One region of the Cobetia sp. LC6 genome, then DNA from elsewhere that is predicted to be linked to it. Evidence: predicted binding sites of a transcription regulator. Region 1 holds the regulator's gene; the other holds the start of a gene.
What was found. The regulator sigma-54, encoded in region 1, starts transcription at its own class of promoters, with help from an activator protein. The targets are predictions, from matches to a motif close to TGGCACNNNNNTTGCTNT.
Positions count from the first base shown of each region.

Region 1 (7,668 bases):
GCATGCTGGCCGCCGAAGCGGTGCGCATCATGGAAGAAAACCGCATCAGCGTTCTGGTAGTCTGTGACGAGGATGAGCACCCCATCGGAGCCATCCATATGCACGGCCTGCTGGCCAGCGGCGTGATCTGAACTCCCGCGGGCGTTCGCTGTCTCTGTTCGACGGCAGATCGTCCCGACAGTAGACGCTACCGCTCAACGCCCATCAGCGCCGTTCACAGGACAGCGTCAAGCATGCACGGAGTGCGAGGAGAAAGACCATGAGCGACACGAATTCCCTGAGCGAAGAATATCCGCAGGACATCATCGACCGCGCACGCCGCGTGCGCCTGCTGGCGCTGGATGTCGATGGCGTGCTCACCGACAACCGCCTGCACTACGATGCCAACGGTGTCGAGACCAAGTCCTTCCACGTCCAGGATGGCCATGGCCTCAAGCTGGTGCTGCGCAGTGGCGTTCGCGTCGCGCTGATCACCGGCCGCAGCTCACCGATGGTCGAGCGTCGCGCCAAGGAATTGGGCATTCAGGATGTCATCCAGGGCCGTGAAGACAAGCTGGTCGCGCTGACCGACCTGTGCCGCGAGCACGGGATCGAGCTGGAAGAGGTCGCCTATTGTGGCGATGACCTGCCGGACCGCGAGGCCATTCGTCGTGTCGGTCTCGGCGTCAGCGTGCCCAACGCCATGGCCTACGTGATGAGCGAGGCCAACTGGGTCACCTCACGCCAGGGCGGCGATGGCGCCGTACGCGAGCTCTGTGATCTGCTGCTCAAGGCACAGGGCCACTGGGCCTCGGTGCTGGATACCTACCTGCAGGAGTCGCGCCCCTGATGTTACGCCTGCCCCGCCCTTCTCCGCGTCTCTGGCTGATGCTGCTGTTGCTGCTCGTCGGTGGCGTGCTGGCGCTGATCGAGCAGCGCAACAGCCTGGAATCGACCGTCAATGTCGAGGTCGACAGCAGTGAGCCGGATTACTATCTCGACGGGGCAGACATGACACGCTTCGATGCGCGCGGCGTGGCGATCCAGTCCATGAGCTCGCCGCATATCGAGCATACGCCAGGCGATGACGTGACCCGGGCGCAGACCCCGAAGATTCGCACCAACGACAGTGAAGACCGCCGCTGGTATGCCACGGGGGACAGTGGCGTGTTGAGCGCCGGCGGCGACACCTTCACTCTCGAGGGCAATGCCAGACTGCGCCAGCCCGATGACCGCTGGACCCTCGATACCGATGTTCTGCACTACAGCCGTGATCAGAATCGCGCCTGGAGTGACGTGCCGGTCGTGATCACCCAGAATGGCCAGCATGTCGAAAGCGACAGCTTCAGCGCCGACCTCTCCCGGGATTCCGCCGTGCTGCAGGGCCGCGTGCGCAGCGTCCTGCAACCCGGCACGGGCCAGAGCGAGGCCAGCAAGGAAGCCGAGCGCATCGACTCGGGCACCGACAGCACCACTACCGATGACGGGCGCATCAACAGCACCTTCGAGGCAGCGCCTGCCAGCGGTGAATGAACCTGCCGGGCTGGCCGTCGCGCCATGACCCGCGCCGCAACACCTTCTTCCCTGCCGCTCGATGGCATCATTGCTCGGGCGGCGACCCCGTCATGCCAAGGAGCCACCATGACTTCCACGACTCGCAAGCCCTTGACGGCCTGTCGCCAGACCCTCAACAGCGGTGTCATGGCGCTCTGCCTGGCACTGGGCATGTCCACCTTCGCCCCGGCCGCCATGGCGCTGGACAGTGATGCCAGCCAGCCGATCAACATCGCCGCGGACGCCCTGTCTCTCGATGACAAGGCCGGCACAGCCACCTACACCGGCCAGGTGGAGATGCGCCAGGGCAGCATGAAGCTCGATGCCAGCCGCGTCGATATCAGCCGCGCCGGCAGCGGCGAGATCTCGCTGGTCAAGGCCACCGGCAAGCGTGCCTACCTGGAACAGCAACCCGCACCCGACGAGAAGCTGGTCAAGGGCTGGGCCGACACCATCCGCTATCATGCGCTGGAGCGCCGCGTGGAGCTGGTCGGCAATGCGCGTCTCGAGAAAGGCGATGACACCTTCGAAGGCGGCTACGTGGAGTATTTCCTCGACAAGCGCCAGGTGAACGCCAACAACAGCAAGACGGCACAGCAGACCGAAGGCGGTCGCGTACACATGACTTTGACGCCGCGCGGCGCCAATGCCAGCAAGGAAAACTGAGTCATGACTGCTGCTACCCCGCGTACGCTGAGCGCTCGCCATCTGGCCAAGGCCTACAAGGGCCGCAAGGTGGTCAAGGACATCTCGCTTGAGATCCGTCAGGGTGACATCGTCGGCCTGCTGGGCCCCAACGGCGCCGGCAAGACGACCTCGTTCTACATGATCGTCGGGCTGGTGCGCGCCGATGCCGGCAACGTCTCCATCGACGACAAGGACCTTTCCGCTGCCGCCATGCATCAACGCGCACGCGCCGGCATCGGTTATCTGCCGCAGGAGGCGTCGATCTTCCGCAAGCTGTCGGTGGCCGACAACATCATGGCGATTCTGGAAACCCGCAAGGATCTGGATCGCAATGGCCGCAAGGCACGTCTTGAAGAGTTGCTCGAGGAATTCAGCATCACGCATATTCGTGCCAGTGCCGGCATGAGCCTGTCCGGCGGGGAGCGTCGTCGGGTCGAGATTGCCCGCGCACTGGCCACCGAGCCGGACTTCGTACTGCTCGATGAGCCCTTCGCCGGCGTCGACCCCATCTCGGTGGGCGAGATCAAGAGCATCGTGCGTCAACTGCGTGACCGTGGCATCGGCGTGCTGATCACCGACCACAACGTGCGCGAGACACTCGATATCTGTGACACCGCCTATATCGTCGGCGATGGTCAGATCATCGCTCACGGTGACGCGGACTCCATCCTGGCCAACCAGCAGGTACGCGACGTCTACCTGGGCCACGAGTTCACGCTCTAGGGCCAGCGGATGCGCTGAGCCCTCCCACGGCGAAAGCTTCATAAGCCGCTGCGTGATTTTATCGCGTAGCGGCTTTTTCATGTCTGACATCAGGCGCATGCATGACGTCCATACCACCTTGGTGTAAACATGGCATGCAAGTTGCTTGAATATTCACTGCAACCACTTGTCAGTGGCCCGAGTCACGGTATAGCGTAGTAAGCACGTTCCTTTGCCGTGAATTGACTGACTCCATGAAACCCACCCTGCAACTCCGCCTCGGCACCTCGCTGACCATGACGCCGCAGCTTCAGCAAGCGATCCAGCTGCTGCAGCTGTCGACGCTCGACCTGCGTCAGGAGATTCAGCAAGCCCTCGAGTCCAACCCCATGTTGGAGCTCGACGAGGACTACGAGTCGCTGGATGTCATCGAGACACAGGATACGAGCGAGATCTCCACTGCCGACTCCTCGAGCGAGATTCCCGAGGCATACCCTCTCGACAGTGACTGGTCGGACCTCTACCAGGACCACGCCGGTAGCCTGACCAGCTCCGGCAGTGGCAGCGGGAGCGAAGAAGGGCCGGACTTCGATCGCAATACCAGCGTCGAGAGCCTGCAGGACCACCTGCGCTGGCAGCTGGCGATGACCGACCTCGATGGCCGTGAACGCCAGATGGCGGAGAGCCTGATCGATGCCGTCGACGGTGCCGGTTACCTGAGCCTGTCACTCGATGAGCTGGTCGATGGTCTGCGCGGCCAGGGCCTGCCCGGCCTCAAGGCCTCCGAGCTCGAGCAGGTACTGCTGCGTCTGCAGCAGTTCGACCCGACCGGCGTCTTCGCCCGCGACCTGCGCGAGTGCCTGCTGCTGCAACTGGCGCTGCTGCCGGATGATCTGCCGCTGCTGGCGCAGGCGCGTCGCCTGGTACGTCAATTCCTCGAGGCACTGGGCAACGATGATCGCAAGCTGCTCAAGCGCCGACTGAGCCTTGACGATGACGAGCTGGATCACGTCATCCGCCTGGTGCGCGCGCTCGATCCGCGTCCGGCATCCGCCTGGGGCGAGCCCGCCAGCGATTACGTGATCCCTGATCTACTGGTGCGTCATACCCGCCACGGCTGGCAGGTCGAGCTCAACCCGGAAGCGCTGCCCAAGCTGCGCATCCAGCCGGAATACGCCGCACTGATCAAGCGTGCCGACAAGTCCGCCGACAACACCTTCCTCAAGGACAACCTGCAGGAAGCGCGCTGGCTGATGAAGAGCCTGTCATCACGCAATGACACCCTGCTCAAGGTCGGCCGCGAGATCATGGCGCGCCAGATCGACTTCCTCGAGCAAGGCGAGGAAGGCATGAAGCCACTGATTCTGGCCAACATCGCCGAAGTGGTCGAGATGCACGAATCGACCATCTCGCGGGTCACGACCCAGAAATACATCCACACCCCGCGCGGCGTCTTCGAGCTCAAGTTCTTCTTCTCGAGCCAGGTCGGTGGCAGCGGCAGTGGCGACGCCCACTCAAGCACCGCCATTCGTGCCCGCATCCGCAAGCTGATTGCGGAAGAACCGGCTCGCAAGCCTCTCTCCGACTCACGCCTGGTCGATCTGCTCGCCAGCGATGGCATCGAGGTCGCACGCCGTACCGTGGCCAAGTATCGCGAAGCGATGGGCATCCCATCCTCCAGCGAGCGCAAGCGTCTGGCCTGATGCGTCACCTGCGGCTGCCATGCGCCTGGTCTCCCTCCTATCATGGCCGTTGCCGCCAACCTCAAACACTGGTTTTCTCTCTCACCAGCCTCTGACATTACTGACACCGGCGCGCCTGGCGCGCGCCCTGTCATTCCGTCAACCGCTCGTCAATGGCCCATCATGGCGCGCAGGATGATGGCAAAAATCCATCATTCCGGCTGCATCATTTACCGTCAATCGCATGTTTTTAAAGTCACTTTTAGCCGTATTGCACCGGGATGTCACTCGGTGATCCTTCCGGCACGCCGCTTGCTCCACGCAACCCAAGCGCCTGAAAGGCGGCGTACATGCAGGGATTGGCGACGAAAACCCGCCTTCTTGCGCGCCTTTCATGCACCACCCTTCAAGCGTGACCTTGAAGTCCATTCCGTTACCCCTCACTGAGTTGAAGACAAGCACTGAGCCACGATGCAGCGCAGCGTTGATCTTTGCGCAAAGCTTGGGCATTGTCGGTACAGACGCTCACGACATCTGATGCCGCTGGCAAGGGCGCGAAAACATCGCCAGACGGTGGTCGTCAAGCCTGTTGCAGAGCGTCCGATCAGGGTTTGCTCGTAGTCAAAAAGGGTTACAATTGAATGGCAACCCGCTGGATAAAGGAGCGTGTCCATGCAAGTGAATATCACCGGGCATCATGTGGAACTTACCGATCCTCTCCGCGATTACGTCAACGAGAAGCTCGCTCGCCTCGAACGGCATTACGACAACATCACCAATGTTCAGGTGACACTGTCGATCGAGAAGGAGCGCCAGCAGGCTGCCTGCACCTTGCACGCAGCAGGCGCTGACCTCCACGCCCTGGCAGAAGACCCCAACATGTACGCTGCCATCGACGCGCTCGCCGACAAGCTGGATCGCCAGCTGGTCAAACACAAGGAAAAGTCCCAGGCTCGTGCTCAGGGCACCGGGACCCGTTGACCTTCAGCCATGACACTTGATCAGATCCTTCCCCCCGAGCGCACCCTTTACGGTGTCCCCGGGGGGAGCAAGAAGCGGGTGCTTGAATTCTTCAGCACCTTCATCGCACAGAACATTCCCAGCCTGGATAGCCAGGAAGTCTTCTCGCGCCTGATCGGGCGCGAGAGACTGGGGTCGACCGGCATCGGCCACGGTGTGGCCGTGCCCCATGCACGCAGCCCGCATTGCAAGACACCAATCGCTGCGTTTCTGAAGCTCGGTGAACCCATCGACTTCGATGCCATCGACGGAGAACCCATCGATCTGCTGTTCGTGCTGCTGGTGCCTGAGGAAGCGGACGAGACCCATCTGACGCTGCTCGGGCAGGTCGCGGAATTGCTCAATTCCCCGACCAATCGCTCGGCCCTGCGCCAGGCAGACAGCCAGCGTGCACTCTTTGAGGCATTGACCCAAGCCATCGCCGAATTACCGGCGCGCTGAATCACAGGCCCGGACATCGTCCGGGCTTTCGTCTTGCTGGCCTCCCATCGGCCGACGTACAGCGCACTGATAGCGGGCAACCTTCTGCCCCACCCCTGCATTCTTTCGACGTTGACCTCGCCCTTGGAGAGCACTTCATGAAGATCGTGATCATCAGCGGCCGCTCCGGCTCCGGGAAATCCATCGCTCTCCAGGCGCTGGAAGACATTGGCTACTATGCCATCGACAATCTGCCCGGCATGCTGCTGGCGCCACTGGTCGATCAGCTCGAACAGGACAGCCCGGCACGCCGACGTATCGCGGTCTCCATCGATGCCCGCAACCTGCCGGAAGCCTTGACCCGCTTCCCCGAATTGCTCGACAACGTCCGCCAGAGTGGCATGGACGTGCAGGTCGTCTACCTGACCACCGATTCGCGAGTGCTGCTGGAACGCTACTCGGCGACCCGGCGTCGTCACCCTCTGACGCGCGACAACGACCACACCCTGGCCGAGGCCATCGAGATCGAGCAGAAGACGCTCGCCCCGATTCGCCAGAAGGCCGATCTGGTCATCGACTCGACCAACCTGAGCGTGCACGACCTGCGCTCGCGGATCACCGAGCAGGTCGCCCAGCACAGCTCTCGCCACCTGACGCTGACCTTTGAATCCTTCGGCTTCAAGCATGGCGTGCCGACCGACGCCGACATGGTGTTCGATGCCCGCTGCCTGCCCAACCCGTACTGGGACATCAATCTGCGCGGCGATACCGGTCGCGATGACAGCGTGGCCGAATTCCTGCAGCGCTACCCCACCGTCCAGGCGATGCATGACGATATCGCCGGCTGGCTGGAACGCTGGCTGCCCGCCTATCAGGACAGCAACCGCAGCTACCTGACGGTGTCCGTGGGCTGTACCGGCGGCCAGCATCGCAGCGTCTACCTGTGCGAGCAGCTGGCGAGCTACTTTGCCGAGCGCCTGCCTGAGGTGCGCCTGCGTCACCGCGAGCTGGGCATTCATACCGCGCTGAGCAACCCAGGTGAGACAAGTGATCAGCAGGAGCATCGCGATGCCCTCTCGTGAGCTGACGCTGACCAACCGCCGCGGGCTGCACGCCCGCGCAGCCACCAAGCTGGTCAATTGCTGTGCGCCCTATTGCGCAACGGTGATGGTCAGCCATGGCGAGCGACGCGCCAATGCAGCCAATGTCATGGCATTGCTGATGCTTGCCGCACCCTGCGGCACCACGCTGTTGATCGATGTCGAGGGCGAACAGGCCGATGAGGCGATGCTGGCCATCGAGGCGCTGTTCGAGGCGCGTTTCGAGGAAGACGAATAACCGCCACTGACAGCGCTGTACATTTGCGCCATGCATTAGCGCTGTACATCAGGGATGTGCATTGCGACACGTTCTTCTGGCGCTTGCCTCCCTGCCCCTTTCGCCCTTTGCGCACAGCCTTCCTTTCGGCCCGCTCCCTTTTCGGTCAGCCCCCTCGCGCAGCGCCCCCTGGGCAGCTCCATCACTGTTTACGCAGGGCGTCTCGCGCCTGTTCTTGCACCTGCCCTCACGCCTACCCTTATCCTTGGCCCTGCACCTATCCTTGCCTTGGCAGCCATGCAACGCT
Region 1 covers NZ_JASSPL010000001.1:38,665-46,332, reverse strand. Annotated here, with positions in the region: gene QQF40_RS00220 (KpsF/GutQ family sugar-phosphate isomerase) at 1-131, shown strand, start outside; gene QQF40_RS00215 (KdsC family phosphatase) at 260-829, shown strand; gene lptC (LPS export ABC transporter periplasmic protein LptC) at 829-1,512, shown strand; gene lptA (lipopolysaccharide transport periplasmic protein LptA) at 1,621-2,199, shown strand; gene lptB (LPS export ABC transporter ATP-binding protein) at 2,203-2,943, shown strand; gene QQF40_RS00195 (RNA polymerase factor sigma-54) at 3,177-4,625, shown strand; gene hpf (ribosome hibernation-promoting factor, HPF/YfiA family) at 5,277-5,585, shown strand; gene QQF40_RS00185 (PTS sugar transporter subunit IIA) at 5,595-6,065, shown strand; gene rapZ (RNase adapter RapZ) at 6,203-7,126, shown strand; gene QQF40_RS00175 (HPr family phosphocarrier protein) at 7,113-7,382, shown strand.

Region 2 (7,668 bases), on a different contig from region 1:
ACCCTGCGTGAGGTGCTCAAGCACCCGGGCGTGGAGAAGGTCACCCAGATCGATATCGATCCGGCGGTCACGCGTGCCTCCGAGCAATTCTTCCCGGCGCTGGTCGAGTCCAATGACGACCCGCGCGCCGAGCTGCTGTTCGAGGATGGCGTCAAGTGGGTCGACAACTGCCCGGACGAGAGCATCGATGTGCTGATCGTCGATTCCACCGATCCGGTCGGCCCGGCGGAAGGTCTGTTCAAGACCGACTTCCTCAAGCGTTGCCATCGTATCCTCAAGCAGGGCGGCCTGATGGTGCAGCAGAGCGAGTCTCCGCTCTATCACACCGATTCCATCATCAAGGACCTGCGCAACGACATGGGCGAAGCGGGCTTTGATAGCGTCGCGACCCTGCCGTTCCCGCAGCCGGTGTATCCGTCCGGCTGGTGGAGCTGCACCCTGGCGGGCAAGGGCTGTGATGTGAAGTCCTTCCGCGAGGAAGACGCCGCTGCCGCCACCTTCGCGCGTGACTTCTATACCGTCGAAGGCCATCGCGCCGCCCTGGTGCTACCGCCCTTCATGCAGCGCCTGCTGGAGAAGTGATCCGCATGCACCTTGCGGTGGCAAGCAAGCCCCATCAGGCACGAAAACGTGCCTGATGGGATGAACAAGCGTTGAGTCAGACAGACCGAGACATTGGTCGCAATCTGACACTCGCGCTACATCGCTGCACCGCCAACGGCCGTTTCGCAATGAAACGGCCGTTTTTATTTTGCACCGATATGAGGCGAACTGGTCCCACCATGAGCCTAACTGAGCGCCATTCGTGCGGAATGATCCGCCGCCCCACCCCGAGGATTTGGCCTATATCACTGGGCTTCAATGCTTTTTTCAGCGTTGAACGCAGCGGATCACGCGATAGGCGGAAATTGGAACGCGGCTTGCTATTGTCGATAGGTGCCATGCAATGCATTGCACCACTTCTGACTCGAGGCTGATCGAGCGGACTCCAGACTTTCGCGAGGGAATCACGATGCATAACAACAAGAAGCCACTGCTGATCGCTAGCGCCGCTGTCCTGGCCGCCTCCATGGCGACAGGCGCCAGTGCCGCGACCCTGGATAGCGTCAAGGAAAAGGGCTTTGTCCAGTGTGGCGTCAGCACCGGCTTGCCGGGCTTCTCGGCACCGGATGACGCCGGTAACTGGCAGGGCCTCGATGTCGACGTCTGCCGCGGCGTCGCGGCAGCCGTGCTGGGTGATGCCAGCAAGGTGCGCTATGTACCGCTGACGGCCAAGGAGCGTTTCACCGCGCTGCAGTCCGGCGAGATTGATGTCCTGTCCCGCAATACCACCTGGACGGCGACCCGTGACACCTCACTGGGCCTCAACTTCGCTGGCGTGAACTATTACGACGGCCAGGGCTTCATGGTCAGCAAGGACCTGGGCGTCTCCAGTGCCAAGGAACTGGACGGCGCGGCAGTCTGCATCCAGTCCGGTACCACCACCGAGCTGAACCTGGCGGACTACTTCCGCCTCAACGACATGTCCTTCGAACCGGTCGTCTTCGATACCTCCGATCAGACCGTCAAGGGCTTTGAGGCTGGCCGTTGTGATGTTCTGACCTCCGACCAGTCCCAGCTCTACGCGCTGCGTATCAAGCTCTCCGATCCGGCGTCCGCGATGGTGCTGCCGGAAGTCATCTCCAAGGAACCGCTGGGCCCCGTCGTCCGTCAGGGCGATGACCAGTGGTTCAACATCGTCAAATGGACCCTGTTCGCGCAGATCAATGCCGAGGAGATGGGGCTGACCTCCGACAACATCGAAGAGAAGAAGGCAGATACCAACCCGAACGTCGCGCGTCTGGTCGGTGCCGATGGCAACTACGGCGAAGCCATGGGGCTGCCGGCTGACTGGGCCTACCAGGTCATCAAGCAGGTCGGTAACTACGGCCAGATGTTCGAGCGCAATGTGGGTACCGGCTCCGCACTGGGTATCGAGCGTGGCTTGAACGCACTGTGGACCGATGGCGGCGTCCAGTACGCCCCGCCGGTTCGCTGATGCGCGGGCTCGCCCTGTACTGCGGGTGGGCCTTGCCCCTCATGACAGGCTGAGCAAGGACGCTGGCCAGGGGAAGTGAGCGTCTTGCTCCACTTCCTCTGGCCAGCGTCATGTGGGCCCCCAGTTGATGAGGCCCAGCCTGTTCCTCGTGACCCATTCATCGAGTGCCGAGAGATAACTGACCTGCCGTTCGATAGGACGGCAGGCGGAAGTCGCATAGCTTTCCGGCGGAGATTGCCTGTATGACACAACCTGCTTCTCGCCCGCCGGCCACGGTCAAGCCGCCATTCTGGCGTGACCCGGCCAAGCGGGCACTGATCTTCCAGCTATTGATGCTGGCAGGCGTGTTCGGTGTGTTGGCGATCATCGTCAGCAATACCCTGACCAACCTCGAAAGCCGTGGCATCACCACCGGCTTTGCCTTTCTGGACAACACCGCAGGCTTTGGCATCCTGCAGAGCCTGATCGACTATTCCGAGCAATCCACCTATGGCGATACCTTCATCGTCGGCCTGCTCAATACCTTGTTGATATCCGCACTGGGTGTCATTGCCGCGACCGTGATCGGCTTCATCATGGGGGTCGCGCGTCTGTCCCCCAACTGGCTGATCTCGCGACTGGCGGCGGTCTATATCGAAGTCTTCCGCAACATCCCGCTGCTGCTGCAGATCTTCTTCTGGTATTTCGCCGTTTTGAGAACCCTGCCGAGTCCGCGTGGCTCGCTGTCGCTGGGCGAGGCATTCTTCCTCAACGTGCGTGGTCTGTTCGTGCCGGCCCCCATCACCTCCAGCGGTTTCTCGGTGGTGATCGCCGTGTTCGTGCTGGCCATCGTCGCCAGCGGCATCTTCAGCTACTGGAACCGCCAGCGGCAGGCACGTACCGGTCAGCGCCTGCCGGCGGGCTGGATCTCGCTCGGTCTGATCATCGTGGCGCCGCTGCTGGCCTACTTCGCGATGGGCATGCCGCTGAGCTGGGAGCTGCCGGAACTCAAGGGGTTCAACTTCCGTGGCGGCATCACGGTCGTTCCCGAGTTCCTCGCCCTGTGGGTCGCGCTGTCGGTCTATACCGCAGCCTTCATCGCCGAGATCGTGCGTTCCGGCATCGAAGCGGTACCGCACGGCCAGACCGAAGCCTCACGGGCGTTGTCGCTGTCCGGTGGCATGACACTGCGTCTGGTGGTGGTGCCGCAGGCGCTGCGCGTCATCATCCCGCCGCTGACCAGCCAGTACCTGAACCTGATCAAGAACTCGTCGCTGGCCACGGCCATCGGCTACCCCGATCTGGTCTCGGTCTTCGCGGGTACCACGCTCAACCAGACCGGTCAGGCCATCGAGGTGATCGCCATGACGATGCTGGTCTATCTGACCATCAGTCTGCTGGTCTCCATGTTCATGAACTGGTTCAACGCCCGCATGGCGTTGGTCGAGCGCTGAGGGTCTGCCCATGTCGATTGAAAAGACCCTGTCACGGGTCACCGAGAAGATGATCGATTCCCGTCCGGCGCCGAGCGACAGCATCGGCGCGGTGGCCTGGCTGCGAGCCAATCTGTTCGCCGGACCGATCAATACATTGTTCACGCTGTTCGCGCTGTATCTGGTCTACCTGCTGGTGGTGCCCAGCCTGCAATGGGCGCTGATCGATGCCAGCTGGAGCGGTACCTCACGAGAGGACTGCACGGGGGAGGGCGCCTGCTGGGTGTTCATCAGTGCGCGTCTCGATCAGTTCATCTACGGCTTCTACCCGAGTGAGGAAACCTGGCGGGTCGATATCGTCTTCGCCGTCTTTGCGGCTCTGATCGCCTGGCTGGCGATTCCGAAGCTGCCGGCCAAGGGCTGGGTCGCCATCGTCAGCCTGGCGGTGTTCCCCTTCATTGCCTACTTCCTGCTGCATGGCGGCAGCTTCGGCCTCGAGATCGTCGGCACCCACGAGTGGGGCGGTCTGATGCTGACGCTGGTGCTGGCGGTGGTGGGTATCGTAGCGGCACTGCCACTGGGGGTCCTGCTGGCGCTGGGGCGTCGCTCCGAAATGCCGATCGTGAAGAGCATCTGTGTGGTGTTCATCGAGTTCTGGCGCGGTGTGCCGCTCATCACGGTGCTGTTCATGGCCTCGGTGATGCTGCCGCTGTTCGTGCCCGGTGAGGTCAATCTCGACAAGCTGGTGCGTGCGCTGATCGGCATCACCCTGTTCCAGAGTGCCTACATGGCGGAAGTGGTGCGTGGTGGCCTGCAGGCGATCCCGAAGGGGCAGACCGAGGCTGGCATGGCGCTGGGACTGGGCTACTGGCGCAACATGGGGCTGATCGTGCTGCCCCAGGCGCTCAAGCTGATGATTCCCGGCATCGTGAATACCTTCATCGCCCTGTTCAAGGACACCTCGCTGGTACTGATCATCGGGCTCTTCGATCTGCTCGCCATCGTGCAGGCCGGTCTCGCCGACCCCAAATGGCTGGGCTACTCCATCGAGGGCTATGCCTTCGTGGCGCTGGTCTTCTGGGTCTTCTGCTTCAGCATGTCGCGCTACAGCCAGTATCTCGAGCGCCTGCTGCATACCGGTCACAAGAAGCGCTGATCACGGCGCCAAGGAATCTTCATCATGACAACGACAACATCCGCCTCGCAGGGCAACACCGGCGCCGATGAGCGCCCGATGATCGAGCTCAAGGGCCTCAACAAGTGGTACGGCGACTTCCACGTGCTGCGCGACATCAACCTGAGCGTGCGCAAGGGCGAACGTATCGTCATCTGTGGCCCTTCGGGGTCCGGCAAGTCGACGATGATCCGCTGCATCAATCATCTCGAGGAGCATCAGGAAGGCGATATCGTGGTCAACGGCATGCCGCTGACCCAGGACATCAAGCAGATCGAGGCGATCCGTCGCAACGTCGGCATGGTATTCCAGCACTTCAACCTGTTCCCGCATCTGACGGTGCTCGAGAACTGCTGTCTGGCGCCTATCTGGGTGCAGAAGCGGCCGCGCCGCGAGGCGGAAGCGGAAGCCATGAAGTACCTGGAGCGCGTGCGCATCGCCGATCAGGCCCACAAGTTCCCCGGTCAGCTGTCCGGCGGCCAGCAGCAGCGTGTGGCGATCGCGCGCTCGCTGTGCCTGAGCCCGGAGGTGATGCTGTTCGATGAGCCGACGTCGGCGCTGGACCCGGAGATGATCAAGGAAGTGCTGGATGTCATGGTCGAACTGGCCAATGAGGGCATGACCATGCTGTGCGTGACCCACGAGATGGGCTTCGCCAAGACCGTCGCCGATCGCGTCATCTTCATGGATCAGGGCCAGATCATCGAAGAGAACGCGCCGGAGCCGTTCTTCAACAACCCGCAGTCCGAGCGGACTCAGCTGTTCCTCAGCCAGATTCTGGGGCATTGAGGCCACGGACTGATCGGATGCTGTAAGCCGTCAAAAGACAACGCCCCGCGTGATTTCCATCACGCGGGGCGTTTTCGTGTGTGAGTCGCAAAGTAGTTAGTGGGTGATCACTATCAATTCGTTCCTCTGAATAAAGAGGCTTGCCTAGAGGCTGGGCTCGGTGCGGCGTACTTTGCTGCTGCGGGTGTCTGGCAGCTCTTCATCGCTACCCAGACTTGGCTCCTGCGGCTTGGCCGCGGCCTTGGGCGATGCAGCGGCAGGAGCATTGGCAGATGTCGCCGTCGCCGCTGTGGCAGCGGGGGCTTCTTCGCCTTCGCGCGGCCAGGTGACGCTGCGCGGCTTGCCGACCCAGCTGTCGTCATTGTCGTGCACCGCCGGGCGGCGCGAGATGGAGCGCGTCACCAGCGCCGCGGCATCCAGGGTGTGATTGGCCCCGCGAATGCTCAGCAGGTGATGCGGCGCCATCAGCAACTCGAACAGCAGGCGCGTCATCACGAAGGCGAGCAGGAAGCCGCCGGCACCCTGCGCCAGTACCGGCCACTGCGCGACCAGCGAATTGTCAGGCCCGATGGGCGTCAAGTGCTGCAGCGTCCAGCCGCAGGCAGCCGCCAGCAATCCCAGCTGCAGCATCAGGTGAGCGGTGACCAGCACGCGCCGGGGCAGCGGGCGGCGCATCAGGAGCAGATTGCGCATCGAAACTTCTCCGAAAAAGACCACAGGATGAGGGGAGCGGTGGCAGACGGGCAGGCGGTACCCCGCGTTGGGCGGATGTTAGCACGCACTTCGCTATCGACGTCATGTCCGGGAGTCGCGACGGCCGTGTCGGTTCCGGCAACGATGGAGGAGCGTTGCATGTGGCTGGCGGGGTAAAGGAAAGGCCGGGCATGCCGATACAGAGGGCGGCACGTGCCGATGATGATGCCGGTACACCGCATGCCCGCATGCCTTGCCACCGAGGGCAGATCGACGCGCTCTGCGCTGGCGGCCCCCGGCCCCCTTCCCGATGGATTCGAACCAAGGAGTGGCGATGTTTGCCTCGTTGCGTGCGCGCATCACGTTAGCCTGTGTGGCGATAGTGCTGGTGGCGCTGGTGGTCGTCAGCAGCCTGAATGCCTGGACCACGTTCCGCAATACGCATGCCGATGAGAGCGACTACCAGCAACAGTTGCTGAGATCGAACGCCGCCCAGTTGAGCCAGTGGTTCAGCGTACATATCAATGCGGTGAGCGGAATCGCGGCCAGTAGCCTCGAGAACTTCCCCGATGCCGCCTTGACCCAGGCGATGAAGCAGGGCGACTTCAGCAAGACCTATGTCGGCTTCCCGGATGGTCGCTTCCGTTACTTCGATGGGCGCCCGGGGCGGGCAGGTTATGACCCGCGCCAACGCGGCTGGTACCAGGCGGCGGTAGCGGCCGGCAAGCCCGTCATCACGGCGCCCTATGTCGGAGCTACCAGTGGCGAACTGGAAATCAGTGTGGCGGCGCCGGTCTATCGTGGCTCACGGCTGGTCGCCGTGGTCAGTGGTGATCTGCCGCTGGCGTTCATCACTCGAACGGTCGCCGAACTCTCGCCGACGCCCAACAGTTTCGCCTTCCTGATCGACGATACCGGCACGCTGATCGCCCACCCGGATGATGCCCTGGTGCTCAAGCCGATGAGTGCACTCGCATCGGCCCTGACGCCCGAGACCCTGACCAGCAGCAGTCGCCTGGTGGCCGCTGGCCAGTCGGCACTGGTGGTCGATATCCAGCAGCGTGAGTACCGCATGTTCAGTGCCGAGCTTGATTCGACAGGGCTGGGTGATGCCGGTTGGCGTCTGGCGCTGGCCCTGGATGTGGCCGACTCGGATGCACCGCTTTATGCCCAGCTGTGGACCACGCTGGCCATGACGCTGCTGGTGTTGCTGGGAGCCGCTGCCGTGATGTCGTGGATCGCCAGTCGCAGTCTGCGCGGCCTGGCGCTGGTGCGTGATGCGCTGGTGGATATCGCCGCGGGGGAGGGCGATCTCACGCGGCGCATTCAGGTCAGCGGGCGTGATGAAGTCGCCGAGATCGGTAATGCCTTCAACCGCTTCGTCTCGACCCTCAATGGCGTGCTCAGCGAGATTCGCCTCGCCAGCGGTGCGGTGCAGACCGCCGCCGCCGAGATCAGCCAGGGCAGCCAGGATCTGTCGTCACGCACCGAGCAGGCGGCGGCCAATCTGCAGGAAACCTCGGCCTCGATGGAGCAGATTTCCGGCACCGTCGCCCAGTCCG
Region 2 covers NZ_JASSPL010000003.1:124,051-131,718, reverse strand. Annotated here, with positions in the region: gene speE (polyamine aminopropyltransferase) at 1-582, shown strand, start outside; gene QQF40_RS05540 (amino acid ABC transporter substrate-binding protein) at 1,013-2,038, shown strand; gene QQF40_RS05535 (amino acid ABC transporter permease) at 2,281-3,471, shown strand; gene QQF40_RS05530 (amino acid ABC transporter permease) at 3,482-4,606, shown strand; gene QQF40_RS05525 (amino acid ABC transporter ATP-binding protein) at 4,685-5,413, shown strand; gene QQF40_RS05520 (hypothetical protein) at 5,558-6,106, opposite strand; gene QQF40_RS05515 (methyl-accepting chemotaxis protein) at 6,441-7,668, shown strand, end outside.
Region 2: a site for sigma-54 is predicted at 910-927, ahead of QQF40_RS05540 (amino acid ABC transporter substrate-binding protein). Genes of this name have one in related genera too.